Methanothermobacter marburgensis str. Marburg: one gene and its partner. The protein of the gene in region 2 binds, or shares a complex with, the protein of the main gene of each other region. Links are inferred from orthologs where the notes say so. Each region holds a gene or a part of one and is shown on either strand. Other genes may lie near its edges.

Region 1 (7,714 bases), 120 kb from region 2 along the record:
GCAGTCCTTGGGTGGCGTTCCCCGAGGAAGTTCTCTATTAAAACCTTATCCCCTGCCACCTTCACACTCATTGGAAAGTGGGCGTACACTATCTTCATGCGGTAGGTGAATCCCTCGGTGACGCCCCTTATCATGTTGTTTATATGGGCCTTAACTGTCCCTATCATTGCCTTGTCCTTTTTCTTTGGGAATTTAACCTCAAGGACCACCTTATCGTCCTCAACGGCCATTGATATCTCTGAGTGGTTAAATTTTCGGGAGAGTTCACCCTTTGGACCCTTAACCGTAACTTCACCATCGATGGTGACGTTAACATCCTCAGGGATGGGTATTTCTTCCCGGATCATAGCTGCTAGAACCATGTTATCACCTAGTAGACGTAAGCCAGCAGTCTACCGCCGATACCCCTGTCCTTGGCCTCTTTATGGGTCATTATTCCCTCAGGGGTTGATACGATTATTATCCCGAAGTTCTTAGCTGGCAGATATCTTTTCTCAAATTTTTCGAATTCGTCCTTCTTAACAGCGTGTCTGGGTTTTATAACCCCACACTGGTTTATGTTTCCCTCAAGTTCAACGATGAATTTTCCGGCCCTGCCGTCATCAACGTATTCAAATTCCCCGATGTAGCCTTCCTTCTGCATTGTTCTCAGCACACGCCCTATGAGCTTTGATGCAGGGGTTATCCTGCACTTGACATTACCCCTTATCTCATTGTTCCTTATGTTGGTCAGGGCGTTTGCGAGAGGATCCATAAGAGTCACAGTAAACACCTCTTTCAGTTGTACTTTTTAAACCCGATTTTAGGTGCGAGTTCCCTGAAGCACTGCCTGCAGAGCATTAATCCATATCTTCTGACCAGGGCAGAGTGATCCCCGCATCTTGAGCATTTCCTTGATGCCTTTCCATATTTCCTTGGCAAAACAATCACCTTCAGACTATTTTAACCTGGAATTTTTCCTTCATGAAGTCAATTGCCTCTTCACGGCTGACCCTGTGCTTTTCAGGAACCTTTTTGCGCTGTATCCTTCGTCTGCTTATCCTGTGACCCGGCTTCTCAAAGGTTACAGAAAGGTTCATACCGAATATCCCTATCTCAGGGTCGTACTTCATTCCAGGTATGTCGATGTGTTCCTCGATACCCATTGAAACATTGCCGTACTCATCAAACTGGCTGGCCTTCAATCTGTTCCCTATTCCCTCAAGGAACATTCTGAGTACCTTTTCGGCCCTTTCACCGCGGAGGGTGACCTTGCATGCGATGGGCTGCTTTTTCCTTATACCAAACTCGGGGTTTGTGACCTTTGAGTGGGTCCTCACAGGCTTCTGGCCTGTCATCTCCTCAAGAAGCCTTTCAGCCCTTGCAAGCCTTTCACCCCCTTCACCGACACCTATGTTAAGGGTGACCTTGAATATCCTTACTTCCTCCATGGGGTTCATCTATTTACCTCCTGGAAGTGAGATCACTGACTCGTCCTTTCCAATGACAAACACGTAATCCTTGAGTGTGAGGAATGTCTTCCCTGCTTCGGTCTCAATGACCGCTGTGTTTGGCATTGATGACCTGGTTATGTTTATCTTCTTGATTCTTCCAATTTCACCTGTGTGGCGGCCCCCTGTTACAAGGCCAAGGCTGCCCTTCTCAAAGGGTATCCTCTCAAGGATTTCCTGTTCAGGCACCGCCAGCTTCACAACATCCCCCACGCGGAACTCGTCCTCTGAGAGGTAGTTGCGGCCGTCATGGAGGTTGAGCTGGGTTTTCCCGCCCCTGATGGTTGTCTTGTTAACTATCTTGCAGAGCTTGAAGCCCGCGTTCTCCTCACCAATGGGATGTAAGACCAGCCTTCCCCTTTCATCAGGGAGAACCCTGTAGACCTCACCTGTGCGGGGTATGCTCACAACGTCCATGAACCCAACAGGGAATTTGTAGTTCTTCCTTGGCCTTCCGTCCACCAGGACCTCACCACTGTTTATGATCTTCCTGGCTTCCCTTGCATTGTCTGCAACCCCAAGGATGTCCCTCACAATAATCATCAGAGGTAATGATGCCTCAATTGCATGGGGACCCGGGGATGGCTTTACGGTCCACTTGTATTCCTTGGGATGAATGGGCCAGTGACTTGGTGATCTGAAACGTTTAAGGTGCTTTCTTGATGCCATTATCGCCATGTTTATCCCTTCCGTTCTAATATTTTCATTCTCTTCTCATCGTCAAGGTTGAGGTCAATTATTCTGATGTTTGAGGGGTGTATCGGGAAGTAAACTGAGGTCCCATCCACCTTCTGTATTGTGGCGCCCTCAACGTAGACCCTGTACCTCTTGAGGTCCACCTTCTCGACCTTACCCTCATGTCCCTTGAAGTCACCGCGGAGAACCTCAACCTTATCTCCCTTCCTCACTGGCAGGGACCTTCTACCGTATTCCTCCCTGAGTTCCCTGCTTAGGGCTGCGCTCATCATTTTGCGACGAGCGTGTAATGGTGCTTCATAAATGTATTTCCTCTGCTTTCTGGGTTGTTTTGACATTCTATCACCCTATACTATTATGCTGGCTGCACTTCCCACGCTGGGCCACCTGTCGGCTGCTTCCTTTGCAACAGGACCCCTTATCTCTGAACCCTTGAGGACTCCCTCTGGGCTCACTATAACTGCAGCGTTATCCTCGAATTTCACCCTCAATCCGTCAGGTCTTCTGTATTCCTTTTTCTGTCTCACAACAACAGCGTTGAGGACTTCCCTCCTCATGTCCACTGTTCCCTTCTTCACAGAGACCACGACCATGTCGCCAACACCGGCTGCTGCGAGTCTCCTGCGAACACCCTTGTATCCTCTGACAGAGATTATCTCAACTTCCCTTGCGCCTGTGTTGTCAACACACTGAAGTCTGGCCCCTACAGGTAAAGCCCTTGTAACCTTGGATGCTATTGCCTTCATCTTACTCTTCCCCCTTCACCTCGACCACTACAAAGTTCTTAGTCTTGCTGAGGGGTCTGCATTCAGCAATTTTCACTGTGTCCCCTACCCTGACATCTATGCAGTCAGGTTTGTGAGCCTTTATCTTGGATTTTCTCTTTTCGTATCTCTCATATTTGCGTATAAATTTGTAGAAACTCCTTTCAACGGTTACTGTCCTTTCTGCCTTGTCACTGACGACAGTTCCTTCCAGTATCTGACCCCTCAATGGGAGGTCCCCGTGGAAAGGACAGTTAGGATCACTACATTTAGATTTAGGTTCTGGAACATCAATGCCGACCATTCTATCACCACTATGGTTTTCTAAATTTCTTCTTTATTCTCTCCTCAGGACGAGCTACCAGAGCTCCACCATCAATCTCAACCACTTCACCCTCTGGTGTTCTGAAATGGAAGACGGCTATTCCCTTTGGAACCGTTATCTCCCTGCCATCCTCCAGTTCAATTTTAAGGGTGTTCCTGGTTTCATCCACGACTCTTCCCGATATTCCCTGAATGTCCCTGTGAACACTCCTGGCTATTCTCACAGAAAGGCCAATAAGCTCATGTCTGAAAATGTTACGGGGGGTTATCAATGTAAACCCCTACCTTATCTCTATCGTGTCTGATGAAAAGCCCATATCCGCTAGAACTTCCTTGACCTTCTTCTTATGGTCCCCCTGAAGTTCTATCTGGCCTTTCTTGGCAGTACCTCCACAGGCACATCTTGCCTTCAGTATCTTTGTGAGCTCCTTTATGTCAATATCGTGTTCATCGATGCCCTCTATGATGGTCATCACTTTACCGAATCTTCGCCTCACTGTGTATACCTTTAATGTCTGAACTTCGCGTGCTATTTCCTCACAGACGCAAAGTTCCTCCGGAAGACCGCAAACATCGCAGATTTTCATTTATTTCTCCTTCTATTTTTCATTCATGATGGTGAGAACACGGGCTATTGTTCTTCGGATTTCCCTCATCTTGCCAGGGTTTTCATGGATCCCGGCAGCAGCGCTCTTGGAAATGTATCTGGCGTATTCTGCCTTGAGTTCATCCAGCTTCTTCTGGAGTTCCTCCCTATCCATTTCCCTTATCTCTTCGCTCCTAAGTATCGCCATTTCAATCCCTTTCTATTATTCACTGATATGAATCTGTCCATATATATTACTTTTCAGATTCTTCACCATCTGTGTCCTCTTTCTCTGTTTCTTCCGCTGATTCAAGGTCTTCCTCGAGGTCCTCGACCTCCTCAAGATCCTCAATCTCCTCAAGATCCTCAAGATCCTCAAGATCCTCAATCTCCTCTAGCTCCTCGAGATCCTCGACCTCTTCAAGATCCTCAATCTCCTCAACAGCTTCAACCTGTTCTGCAGGTTCTTCTGAGGGAGTTTCAGTTACTTTAGGAGCCTCTATTTCAACCTTGTCTGGAAGTACAACCTCGGGAGGCATTATGCGGACGTATACCCCCAGAACACCTGGTTTGAGCTGCACTGTTGCGAATCCTTCCTTGACGTGTTTGGTTGAGGGTTCGCCGCACTTCTTTATGTAGCCGTCTGTGAATTTGGCTGTGGCTGAACGGGCACCCCTTATCTTACCTGAGATGGTAACCTCAACACCCTGGGCACCTGCAGCCATGATCCTCCTCATTGTGGTGTATGCAACCCTCCTGAAGTGCATGCCCCTCTGGAGCATGGCGGCTATCTTGTGGGCCATTATGCGGGGGTTGAGTTCAGGCACATCAACCTCCTTGACCTCAACCTGGGGGTTTTCAAGGTTGAACTTGCTTTTGAGTTTCTGGGTAATTGCCCTCACAGTCTTACCGCCACGTCCAATTACCATACCTGGCCTTTCAGCGTAAACGACAACCATTGTACCCATAGGGGTGACCTGAACATCCATGCCACCGTAGCCTGCCCTTTCAAGTTCCTTTTCAAGGTATTCGTCTATCCTTGTCCTTCTGAGCCCTTCAACGACAAAATCTTTCTCTATCAAAATCTATGCCTCCCCCAGAACTATCTGAACGTGTGTTGTTGGTGTGTTGAATGGTGTGGCCCTTCCAAAGGCCCTTGGAATCCAGCCCCTTATAACTGGCCCGCGGTGGCTGGATATGTGGACTATTCTGAGTTTCTCGGTGTCGAGTCCCTTGTACTCTGCGTTGGCCTCGGCATTTTCAAGGACCTTCAGTATCTGACCTGCTGCCTTAACAGGGTAACGGCCGCTGGCCCATCCGCTGAGGCCCCTCCTGTGCCCGACCTTCCGGTTGTATCTCTTGAATGCCACCGGCCTCTCCATCCTGATAACCTCTTCAAGGTATCTTTTGGCCTTCTCGAGTTCCATTCCCCGGATCTCCCCGCATATCTCCACAGCGTGCTTTGGTGAAATTTTGAGGTGAGTCGCTGAAGCCCTGGCTGTTTTTGACCTGTCTTCCTCTTTATAAGCGTATTTAACCTTAGCCATTGTCTAGTCTCCTTATTTAAGAGGCACGAACATTGAGGATCTTGTAGCTCCCATACCGGGATCTCCGTGCTCAACCTTCTTCCTTGTGGGTGCAAATTCGCCGAAGTAGCAGCCGATCATTTCTGGCTGGATTGTGACCTCCACAAATTCGGTTCCGTTGTGGATGCCGAAGGTCATCCCAACCATCTCAGGCAGCACTATCATGTCCCTGCAGTGTGTCCTGATGACCGGTGGTCTTCCCTCAGTTTTTCCCTCTTTTTTTATCTTCCTTATCTTCTCAAGTACCTTCTTCTGCCTTGGTAGGAATCCCCTCTTGAGGGATCTTCTCTGCCTTGATGGGAACAACTTGATTACATCGTCAAGTGGCATCTCCTGCAGTTCTTCCAAGGTGTAGCCGCGATACCTAAATTCTTTACGTGCCAATAGGTCACCTCCTTCTTTTATCTCCTTTTCCCTGTTCTTCTGGCAGCTATTGAACCAACCTTCCTTCCTGGAGGAGCATGCCTTGAGACAGTTGTTGGCCTACCTGGGTGCTGTCTGTTTCCACCACCGTGTGGGTGGTCGACTGCGTTCATTGCAACACCCCTGACTGTAACTGACTTCTTACCCTTGGCCCTAAGGGCATGGTACTTCTTACCTGCCTTGAGGAATGGTTTCTCCCTTCTTCCTCCTCCAGCAACGACACCGACGGTTGCACGGCACTGTGGGTTGAGTGCCTTGAGTTCACCTGATGGGAGTTCAATAACCGCCTTGTCAGCATCATGGGTGATTAGAGAAGCGTAGGTACCGGAGGACCTCACCAGTTTGCCTCCGTCTCCGGGTCTGTTTTCAATGTTGTATATGGGTGTCCCCTCTGGAATTTCACTGAGTGGGAGTGAGTTTCCAGGTTTGACCTTTGCCTTTGCCCCGCACTCAATCTCTTCGTCAAGCATTAAAGCCTCAGGTGCGAGGATGAGGTTCTTCTCACCGTTTTCAAATTTCACAAGGGCAACAGGGGCTGTCCTTCCAGGGTCGTGCATTATGTCAACGACCTTTCCCCTGAGACATCCGTCACTTTCAAGGGAGTCGTATGCACGGTATTTTATTTTGCCCTTGAAGCGGTGGGATGCACTTCTGTAAGTGGGAGTTCCCCTTCCTCTCCTCTGTGATATTAACCTTTTTCCCATCTGAATATCCTCCTCATTATCTTTAGAATACTCCCAGTTTAACAGCTATATCCTCTGCACTGTGTTCCTTTGCCAGTTTTATGTAGGCAATCTTCTGACCCCCTGGGGTTACCTGGGTGTTAACCCTCTCAACCTTAACTGCAAAGAGTTCCTCGAATGCCCTTCTAACATCCTTTTTTGTGCTTTTTCTCATAACCACAAATGCCAGCTCGTTGTTCTGGTCTATAAGGTTCATGCTCTTTTCTGTGACATGTGGCTTCATGATAACAGCATATGGATCCATAATTACACCGTCACCTTAATTTTTACTGAAAGAGTCCCTCAAGTTTTTCTATTGCTGATCTTGTAAAGACGGTCAGTCTTCCAGGGTGGGTTCCAGGTGCGAGGAGTTCCGCGTTGAGGTTTTCCACTGTAACAACGTCCACGCCAGGGTGGTTTCTTGCGCCCAGCGCAATACCTTTATCATCACCAACAACTATGAGCGGACCTTTGGGTGTCCTGTACTTCCTTCCCCTCATCTTTCCCTTTCCAGCTCTTATCTTTTTACCTTCCTTTGCCCTCACGATGTCGTCCATGATTCCAAGTTTCCTGAAGACTTCCCTTGTATCTGCTGTCCTTTTGATTCTGGAGAGTTCATCGTCAACCACCAGGGGCACCTGGGGTACATTCTCTATCCGGTGACCCCTTGCCTCCACAAGGTCCCTCATGGCTGTTGCTGCAACGGCGGACCTTATTGCCAGTCTCCTTTCCTTTCTGTTTATCCTCTCATGGTAGTTCTTCTGTGGCCTCGGTGGGTGGGCCCTTCTACCGCCAACTGCCTGGGGAACGAAGGCTGCCCTTGAACCATTCTTTATACGTGGAACCATTGCAACACCGCGCCCGGCACCATAGGACTTGGCAGAGGTCCTTTTACCTGCCATTGGGTCTGGACCCCATGGCTGTACCCTCGCGGTCTGTGCTGATAGAACGGCCCTCTTTATCACGTCGGGCCTGAACTCCTCATTGAAAATTTCAGGAAGTTCCATTTCATCTATGGCTTCACCTTCTAGGGAATAAACCTTGATCTTCATTTTGAACCACTCTTATACTCCTTGTTTTGATGCTGTGCTGATGTAGTTTATCTGGGGTGCCTCTTCCTGCT
Region 2 (8,185 bases):
GTGTGATCTTCAACCAGCTGACAGGGTCAAACCAGATAGTCGGGAACTGGCCTGGTAAAACCGTTGAAAGGGCAGAGGGCTACCTTAAATTTCAGGGCCGGGACATCCACATAATTGACCTCCCAGGCATATACTCATTTTCAACCTACTCCATGGAGGAGATAGTCTCCAGGGAGTTCATAGTCAACGAAAAGCCAGATGTCGTCATAAACGTGCTTGATGCATCTGTCCTTGAGAGAAACCTCTTCTTCACGCTCCAGCTCATGGAGATGGAGGTCCCCATGGTTATCTGCATCAACCAGGTGGACATGGCCAGGCAGAAGGGGATAGTGATAGACGAGAAGAAACTTGAGGGTGCCCTGGGTGTGCCTGTTGTATCAACGGTGGCTGTTAAGGGCCAGGGACTCCAGAAACTCCTCAGGAAAACCCTTGAAGTGGCTGATAAAAGGATAAAACCAGAGGTCATAGAATACGGGGAGGAGGTTGAAAGCCGCATAAGAAAACTTATGGAAGCACTCCCTGAAATTCCAGAGGGCTATTCAAAGAGATGGGTTGCCATAAAGCTCCTTGAAAACGACCCTGAGATAACCGCCATGATGCCTCCCAGCGTGAAAAACCTTGCAGCTGAACTTGCAGCCCAGGTTGAAAGGATACACAATGAGCCATCATTCTCTGTTATGGCCTCTGAGAGATACGCACTCTCAAATATGATAGCAGCAGGGGCACAGAAACAATCAGAGATAAAAACATCCCTCTCAGAACGCCTTGACAGCTTCCTCACACACCCCATCTACGGTTACATCTCATCGGTCCTTGTTGTTGGAGGTCTCCTCCTCTGGACCTTCGTTGTGGGTGAATTCCTATCAGATACTCTCACCAATATTTTCGGATTTTTCCAGCCAGTTGACCCCCAGTTCTCAGGTTCGATTGAATCCATAATATGGAACGGCGCCTTCGGGGGTATAGTGGCGGGGTTGACCCTCGTGATACCATTCGTCATACCCTTCTACCTCATGCTATCCTACATCGAAAATTCGGGACTTCTCACCAGGGTCGCGTTCATGATGGACGCGTTCATGAGAAAGATAGGACTCCATGGCAAAGCCCTCATACCCCTCATACTCGGATACGGTTGCAGTGTACCGGCAATAGACAGTACGAGGATACTTGAAACCCCCAGGGAGAGGCTCCTTGCAGCCTTTGCAATATCTTTTGCACCCTGCGCCGCAAGAACAATCCTGATACTGGGGCTTGTGGCCCTCTTTGTCAGTGTATGGTGGGCCATAGGGTTATACGCCCTGGACCTCCTCATAATATTCATAATGGGTAAACTTGCATTGAAGGCACTTCCCGGGGAGACTACCGGCCTTATAATGGAGATGCACTCCCTCAAAATGCCGTCCTTCAGGGTCATAGCAAGGCAGACCTGGACAAGGACAAAGTCCCTCATATACCTTGTATTCCCCATATACATAATCGGAAGCGCCCTCATACAGCTCCTCTACACCCTCGGGTTTTTAAATCCGGTAAGCAATATCATGGCTCCGCTCACAGCTGGCTGGTTACATCTGCCGGTATTTGCCGGGATACTCCTGATCCTTGGTGCTGTGAGGAAGGAGTTCATCCTCCTGGGACTCGTCTCACTGGTTGGAACAGATATTGGGGCTGTACTTACAGCACCCCAGATCCTTGTGCTCACCCTTGTGGGAATGCTTTACTTCCCCTGCCTTTCAACGATAGCAGTACTTGCACGGGAATTCGGGTGGAAATCCACATCCATAATAACCCTTGCAAACCTTGGAACCGCCCTCTTCCTGGGGGGAATCTTTGCAAGGATACTGCCATTCATCATGTGATGATCAGTACTTAAGGCGCTGAGTACAGAAATAATCCCGTGGTACCATGGCAGAAATCAAGATAATATCCTGGAACGTTAACGGTCTGAGGGCCGTATACCGTAAGGGCTTCCTTGACTGGTTCATGGACGAGAAACCTGATATCCTATGTCTTCAGGAGACCAAGGCGAGTCCAGAACAGCTCCCCAGAAGGCTAAGGCATGTTGAGGGTTACAGGAGTTTCTTCACCCCGGCAGAAAGGAAGGGATACAGTGGAGTGGCCATGTACACAAGGATACCCCCGAAATCCATCAGGGAGGGCTTTGGTGTTGAGAGATTCGACATTGAGGGCCGCATACAGGTTGCAGATTTTGATGACTTCCTGCTCTACAACATATACTTCCCCAACGGGAAGATGTCAGATGAGAGGTTAAAGTACAAACTTGAATTCTATGACGCATTCCTTGAGGACGTCAACAGGGAGCGGGACGCTGGCAGGAACACGGTAATATGCGGTGACTTCAACACCGCCCACAGGGAGATAGACCTGGCCAGGCCAAAGGAAAACAGCAACGTATCAGGGTTTCTACCGGTTGAAAGGGCCTGGATAGACAAATTCATTGAAAACGGGTATGTTGACACATTCAGGATGTTCAACAACGAGTCAGGCCAGTACACATGGTGGAGTTACAGGACCAGGGCCCGTGAGAGAAACGTGGGATGGAGGCTCGACTACTTCTTTGTGAATGAGGAGTTCGCAAAGAACGTTAAAAGGTCATGGATACTCTCAGAGGTGATGGGCTCAGACCACTGCCCAGTAGGACTTGAGATAGAGGTTTAATGATCTTCAGGTGCTACCCTCCCCGTTTCCAGGCTGAAACAGCGGATATAACCTTATCGAGGTACCTCAGGGAGTCGCTGTGACTGCTCAGAGCATGGGCGAATTTACTGATAATGTTATCATCCTTTATTTCAATATACAGGAGAATATCCTCAAGGATTTCATCCTCAGAATAACTCTCAGGTGGCTCCATCCCCCATATATTCACAAGGGCCCATTCCCTGCTGTGGTCCCTCAGGTTTTCAAGGTCAAGTTCCTCCCTTCTGAAGACCCTCTCCTGGACATACCTGAGGATGTCCCTGTTCTTCAGTGCCCATATCCTGAAATCAGAATACTTATCCCTCAAGTCAGGTAACAGGTCCTTCTTATGATTTCTGATCCTTATGAACTCCTCCTCTTCAGGGCTGGAATAAAGACCACCCCCTGATTTAAGATTCAGGTTATTGGAGTTCTGGATCATCTCCCTTCCAGCCTCAAGGTGGAGTATCTCATCGTCACTGAGCCCCCTCCTCTCCATCCGTTCCTTCTGGGATTCAACCTCCCTCTTCCATTCCTCGTACTTCAGGGACTCAAGTTCCCGGATCTTAATCCTGAAGAGCTCCCCTATAACCTCAAGGGCCATGAAGACCTGCCATGGGCTTCCCCTTCTGAGGAGGTTGAGGTACTGGGATATCTCAACTGCACCGGATGGGAGTGGCCTGATGCGTGCTGCAAGTCTCCCAGTCTCCCTGGGAAATAGGGTAGGTAAGATCTCAAGTACTGTCCAGACACCAAGGGATACAAGTGCAGCGACCAGCACATCAACGAGGAGTGCCTCCATAAATATCATCCACTGTATTCAAGTATGGCCTTCTTGATTTCACGTTTGGTTTCAGCCACCACCTCAACCCTTCCCACAGAAACACCCTCACCCTGGAGATGGGCCAGAAGCTGTGAAGGGCTTATTGAGTCCTCAAAGTCTGCTAGAACACCCCCATCCTCCAGTGCAACCGTGAGGGCGCCGTAGAGTTTAAGAACCCTCTCGGCACTCTCGGGTTCAGGGGTCACAACACGGAATGTCCTTACACTGTGATGCACCTGACTGATATCGATATCCATCCTCTGGAGTGCTATGAGGACATGCTTATCAAGGGCCCTTTCAATGACCTCAAGGTCGATCCTATCCTTTTCCATGTTTATCCTCACTGCCTGGGCAATCTGTGCAAGGTCACGGGCATGCGCATAGCTTGGCTGCAGGCCCTCGCCGCCATCGGCGACTGGAGTGTACACCATCTTAATCCTTTCCACGACCTCTTCATCGTAATCCTCACCTGTGGCATCAAGGTTGCGCCTGAATACCTCCGCAACATTCTCAACAGGGGGGTTTCTGAGGAATATGTGGAGGGGCGCCCTCCGGAGGTGTGCCTCGTCCATTATGCTCACATCAAGGTTGGTTGAGAATGCAGGGATGAAATGTGTGTGGAATATAACCGGGACCCCCCTTATGTATATGACGTCCTTCTTATTCTCAAGGGGTACTATGAGGCGGTTGAGGATCACCTCATGGTCATCCCTCTGCCTTCCAAGGTCGTCAATGAGCAGCACTCCACCATTGGCCTTTATCAGGGGGGAGGTCTCATATACACCCTTATTCATATTGTAGGTGGTCTCAAGTTCATTGAGGCTCAATTCAGAACCTGTGAAAACGAATGGGGCGTGTATCTTTATCCAGCGGGGATCATCAGGTTCCTCAGGACATGGCTTGTGGAAGTCAGGGTCGTATATCTGTATAATCCTCCCGCTGAACTCTATAAAGCGGGGAATCACCACGGGGGGTAGAAGGTCCGATGCCTTGCTTATGATGAAGGTTTTACCTGTTCCAGGAGCACCATAAACAAAAAGTCCCTTACCGATGGTGCATGACTCAACAAGGCATTCCTTTGCATATGATAGTCCGACAACGTCCCTGAAGGCCCTTTCAATAACCTCTGGGGGTATCTTTATTGGGAAACGGTTCCGGAGCTGTTTATCCATCAGTTCAAAGTATCTCTCATAGGGTACAGGGGCCATTCCAATATAAGGGTTTTCCTCCATTACAAGGCGGGCCTTCTCAACCCCCCTCTTTGTCAGTATATACTCAACACTGGAGAAGAGGAAGCTTCCCCCCACCTGGACGCAGAAACCGTCCTTCTCCATCTGGCCAAGGACATCCTCAAGTATATCCAGGTGTATACCCGTAATATCAGTTATTCGCTGGGTTTTAACCGTCCCGTATGTTAAAAGGATCTTCAGGACAAGGTCCCTCACAAAGAAGTAGGATAAACCCAGTTCCTCAAGTGTCTTTGGCTGTTTCAGCTCCTCAAAGAGTTCAACCATGTTTTCATCGTGGTAGTAGTAATCACAGTTCATCACTCATCCCCCTATCCATGAAATCATGTCCATCCCCCCCAGAAAAACGTGGAGATCCTAACTAGAGAATCTCCTTAAGTTCGCTAATGTCATCGATGACCGTAACATCAAGGCCCCTCTTTTCAATGAGATCCCTCTCTTCATCTGTAAGCTCTGAGTTGACGAGTATGGCTGACATTCCCGCATTGGTTGCCCCCAGTATGTCCTCATTGAACTTGTTGCCAACCATGATGGACCTTTCAGGTTTGCAGCCCATCCTTCTGAGGGCCTCCTCAAAGATCCTTATGTTTGGTTTCTCAAAGCCAACCTCATCTGATGTGACGACCTCATCGAAGAAGTGGTGTATCCCGAGCCTTATCAGTTTCTCCCACTGCTTTATTGTTATACCGTTGGATATGACCCCCAGCCTGTATCCCCTGCTCTTGAGGTGTATGAGCGTTGATGTTGTATTGGGAAATGGCCGGAGAAGTGCGAACTTAACGTTGTGGTATGTTATCATTCCAAGGGCAATGAGAAGGGGTTTTTCCTCACCGAAAACCGTCTTTGTGAGTACATTGAAATGTTTATCATAGTTGGAGCCCTTCTCAGCGATTATCTCCCTCAGAAGTTTGTATGCCTCATCCTGTGTCAGGGGTAAACCCGCATCTATCATCACATTCAGGGCAGCCTTTCTTGCAAGTTTGGCAAATCCTGATGTGTCATAGAGGGTGTCATCAATATCAAAGAAAACCGCCTTCAGCATCTTCCCACCTTACTCTCTGTAATGAAACTCTATAGTTAATCAATTATAACAGTGTTGGTTTCTCTGCAGATAATATTATGATGTAAAATAATATGTAAAACTATTCTGCCTATAACCCCTGAGCGGAGGTCCAGAACATACAATAGAAATCTCAGATGAAAAAATAAAGTTCCTGTTTTCTAGAAAAAGGCATCGAGGCTGCTCTGCCTTTCGCCACATGAGAGTGAATTTATATCCTCTGTGGAGTAGCCGAGAGATGACATTATTCTTGATACCGCGGCCATAACCTGGTTTTCAATGTAATAGTCCGGGTCGTACTCCAGGCCCTCAACATCCTCAAGTGGGAAGGCCCTCTGACTTATGGGGCCCCTTCCCTTAACTATGATATACCTGATTATGGATCCCCGCTCAATGCGCCTTCCCTTCTCAAGGGATCGTTTTGCGGCGATGACATGTGGGCCTATCTGTTTGTACTCAGAGAGGTCCCTTGTTATCTGGGTGTGGATTGCAAGGTCATCCAGTTCCACTTCGCCGCCCCTTATGCGCCTTACAACATCCCTTATTATCTTTCTAGCCTTCTCAGGGGATCCGTCTCTTAGAATGGCCATTAAAACTTTTTGCTGGGTCTTTTTAGCTATCGGTGCCCAGTCACGCCTCACAAGTTCAAGGCCCTTTGCAACAATCGTGTCATCCTCTATTAGGGCGTATCTCTTTTTTGTTACGAAGAAGCCCCTCCTGTAAAAGCCCTCAAATTCCAGCTCCATGCCCTCAGGCAGGTTGCTGTTTATGTGTTTGAGGAACCTTTCCACCTGGGATAGTATCTCGGCCTCAAGGTTATCTGACATATGACACCCCATGGGTCCGGTTGAGGGGCTTTTAGCGGAAAATCTATTCCTTTATAAGTACGCCGTTTATTACGCCGTCCTGTCCAGGCCTGGATGTGACCCTCACGTTTCCAAGGCTGGTTTCAACAACAGCACCCTTTGTTATGATGTTCCTCCTCACAAAGTGGGGGTTTGCTGTGTTCTCAACAACATTCCTTATCTCTGCAACTTCAACCTTACCTGTTTCAGGGTCAACAACGTTTATCTTGGTATCTGCAGCGAGCCTGACCTTTGTGTTGCCCCCACGTGTCCTTATCATCCTGACACGCCTGTCACCGATCTTTGTCTCGGCGGGTTCCCTTCCAAGTTCGTATTTCCTCTTTCCGCGGTTCATCTTGGCTCTTCCACCGCTTGGTTTCTTCATTGATTTACCTTGCCAGATTGCCATTATTTCACCTCAATCTAAGTCTCTATCAGAATCAGTAATGCTGAGTTTAAGAAACTCAGTGACTCGGTATAGATAAATTTATCTATAGTATAGGATCCCCCATTTAAAAAGATTGTGCTTCCAGGGTATGCTATGGATCACTGAATCCATCTATCCTAACTCCTTTAAATAAAATATTGTCCTGATGGAAACCTCTTCCCTGAATCAATATGGGATTACACCAATGAAAGGTTTTATACCATCAGCAAGATACCCTATAATCAAGAGATTGTACAGGTGAATCTATGAAGATCGGCATGTCCCATGGTGCAGGCGGAGAAGTGATGCAGGACCTCATATCAAACATAATACTATCCAATATCCATAACACGAGGGTTAACGGCGGAGTTGGCCTCGAGGACCTTGACGACGGTGCAAGCATACCCCTCGGCGACTATGAAATAGTTATGAGTACCGATGGCCACACAGTCGACCCCCTCTTCTTCCCCGGCGGTGACATAGGTAAGATATCGGTTGCAGGTACAGTCAACGACATATCGGTTATGGGTGCAAGGCCCCTTGCAATTGCAAGTGCAATGATCCTCAGCGAGGGGTTCCCTGGCGAGGATCTTGAGAGGATCGTGCAGTCAATGGACGCTGTCTCCAGGGAGACCGGGGTGTCAATCGTAACCGGGGACACCAAGGTCATGGAGAGGGGTAAACTGGACAGGATGGTCATAACAACCACGGGTATAGGTGTTGTGAAGCGTGGTGAGATAATAAGGGACTCAGGACTGAGGCCCGGTGATAAGATCATACTCACAGGCAGCGTGGGGGACCATGGTATGGCACTCATGGCCTTCCGTGAGGGTTTTGGATTCGACACCGACCTTGAATCGGATGTTGCCCCGGTATGGGGTATGGTTGAGGCTGCCCTTGAGGTTGGTGGTGTTACCGCAATGAAGGACCCCACAAGGGGTGGTATAGCAAATGCCCTCAACGAACTCGCAGATAAATCAGGGGTCGGGATGGTTGTTGATGAGGACATGATCCCTGTAAGGGAGGAGGTGAGGGCTGTCTCTGAGATGCTTGGCATCGACCCCTATGAGGTTGCCAATGAGGGCAAGG

What was found.
Region 1: MTBMA_RS03230 (region 2) and MTBMA_RS02470 share a complex: the UniProt entries of both Methanocaldococcus jannaschii proteins name them as parts of the 30S ribosomal subunit. The link is inferred for Methanothermobacter marburgensis str. Marburg from one-to-one orthologs.

Annotation. Positions count from the first base shown.
Region 1 is NC_014408.1:467,280-474,993, reverse strand. Bases 1,595-4,494 are described here. They hold MTBMA_RS02470 (30S ribosomal protein S17), read right to left. Parts: upstream 3,255-4,494; coding sequence 2,934-3,254; downstream 1,595-2,933. Other genes in these bases: MTBMA_RS02450 (30S ribosomal protein S3), read right to left, coding at 4,115-4,494; rpmC (50S ribosomal protein L29), read right to left, coding at 3,874-4,068; yciH (stress response translation initiation inhibitor YciH), read right to left, coding at 3,556-3,861; rnp1 (ribonuclease P protein component 1), read right to left, coding at 3,265-3,546; MTBMA_RS02475 (50S ribosomal protein L14), read right to left, coding at 2,534-2,932. Outside these bases: MTBMA_RS02505 (50S ribosomal protein L6), read right to left, coding at 1-362; MTBMA_RS02500 (30S ribosomal protein S8), read right to left, coding at 371-763; MTBMA_RS02495 (30S ribosomal protein S14), read right to left, coding at 778-930; MTBMA_RS02490 (50S ribosomal protein L5), read right to left, coding at 933-1,439; more of MTBMA_RS02485, read right to left, coding at 1,440-1,594; more of MTBMA_RS02450, read right to left, coding at 4,495-4,942; rplV (50S ribosomal protein L22), read right to left, coding at 4,946-5,407; rpsS (30S ribosomal protein S19), read right to left, coding at 5,420-5,830; MTBMA_RS02435 (50S ribosomal protein L2), read right to left, coding at 5,848-6,573; MTBMA_RS02430 (50S ribosomal protein L23), read right to left, coding at 6,596-6,856; rpl4p (50S ribosomal protein L4), read right to left, coding at 6,879-7,643; rpl3p (50S ribosomal protein L3), read right to left, coding at 7,656-7,714. UniProt on the Methanocaldococcus jannaschii protein: One of the primary rRNA binding proteins, it binds specifically to the 5'-end of 16S ribosomal RNA.
Region 2 is NC_014408.1:594,828-603,012, reverse strand. Bases 5,387-8,185 are described here. They hold MTBMA_RS03230 (30S ribosomal protein S8e), read right to left. Parts: upstream 7,079-8,185; coding sequence 6,695-7,078; downstream 5,387-6,694. Other genes in these bases: hypE (hydrogenase expression/formation protein HypE), read left to right, coding at 7,363-8,185; polB2 (DNA polymerase PolB subunit 2), read right to left, coding at 5,986-6,651; MTBMA_RS03240 (TIGR02253 family HAD-type hydrolase), read right to left, coding at 5,387-5,806. Outside these bases: feoB (ferrous iron transport protein B), read left to right, coding at 1-1,856; xth (exodeoxyribonuclease III), read left to right, coding at 1,903-2,676; MTBMA_RS03250 (hypothetical protein), read right to left, coding at 2,690-3,505; MTBMA_RS03245 (ATP-binding protein), read right to left, coding at 3,502-5,064; more of MTBMA_RS03240, read right to left, coding at 5,126-5,386.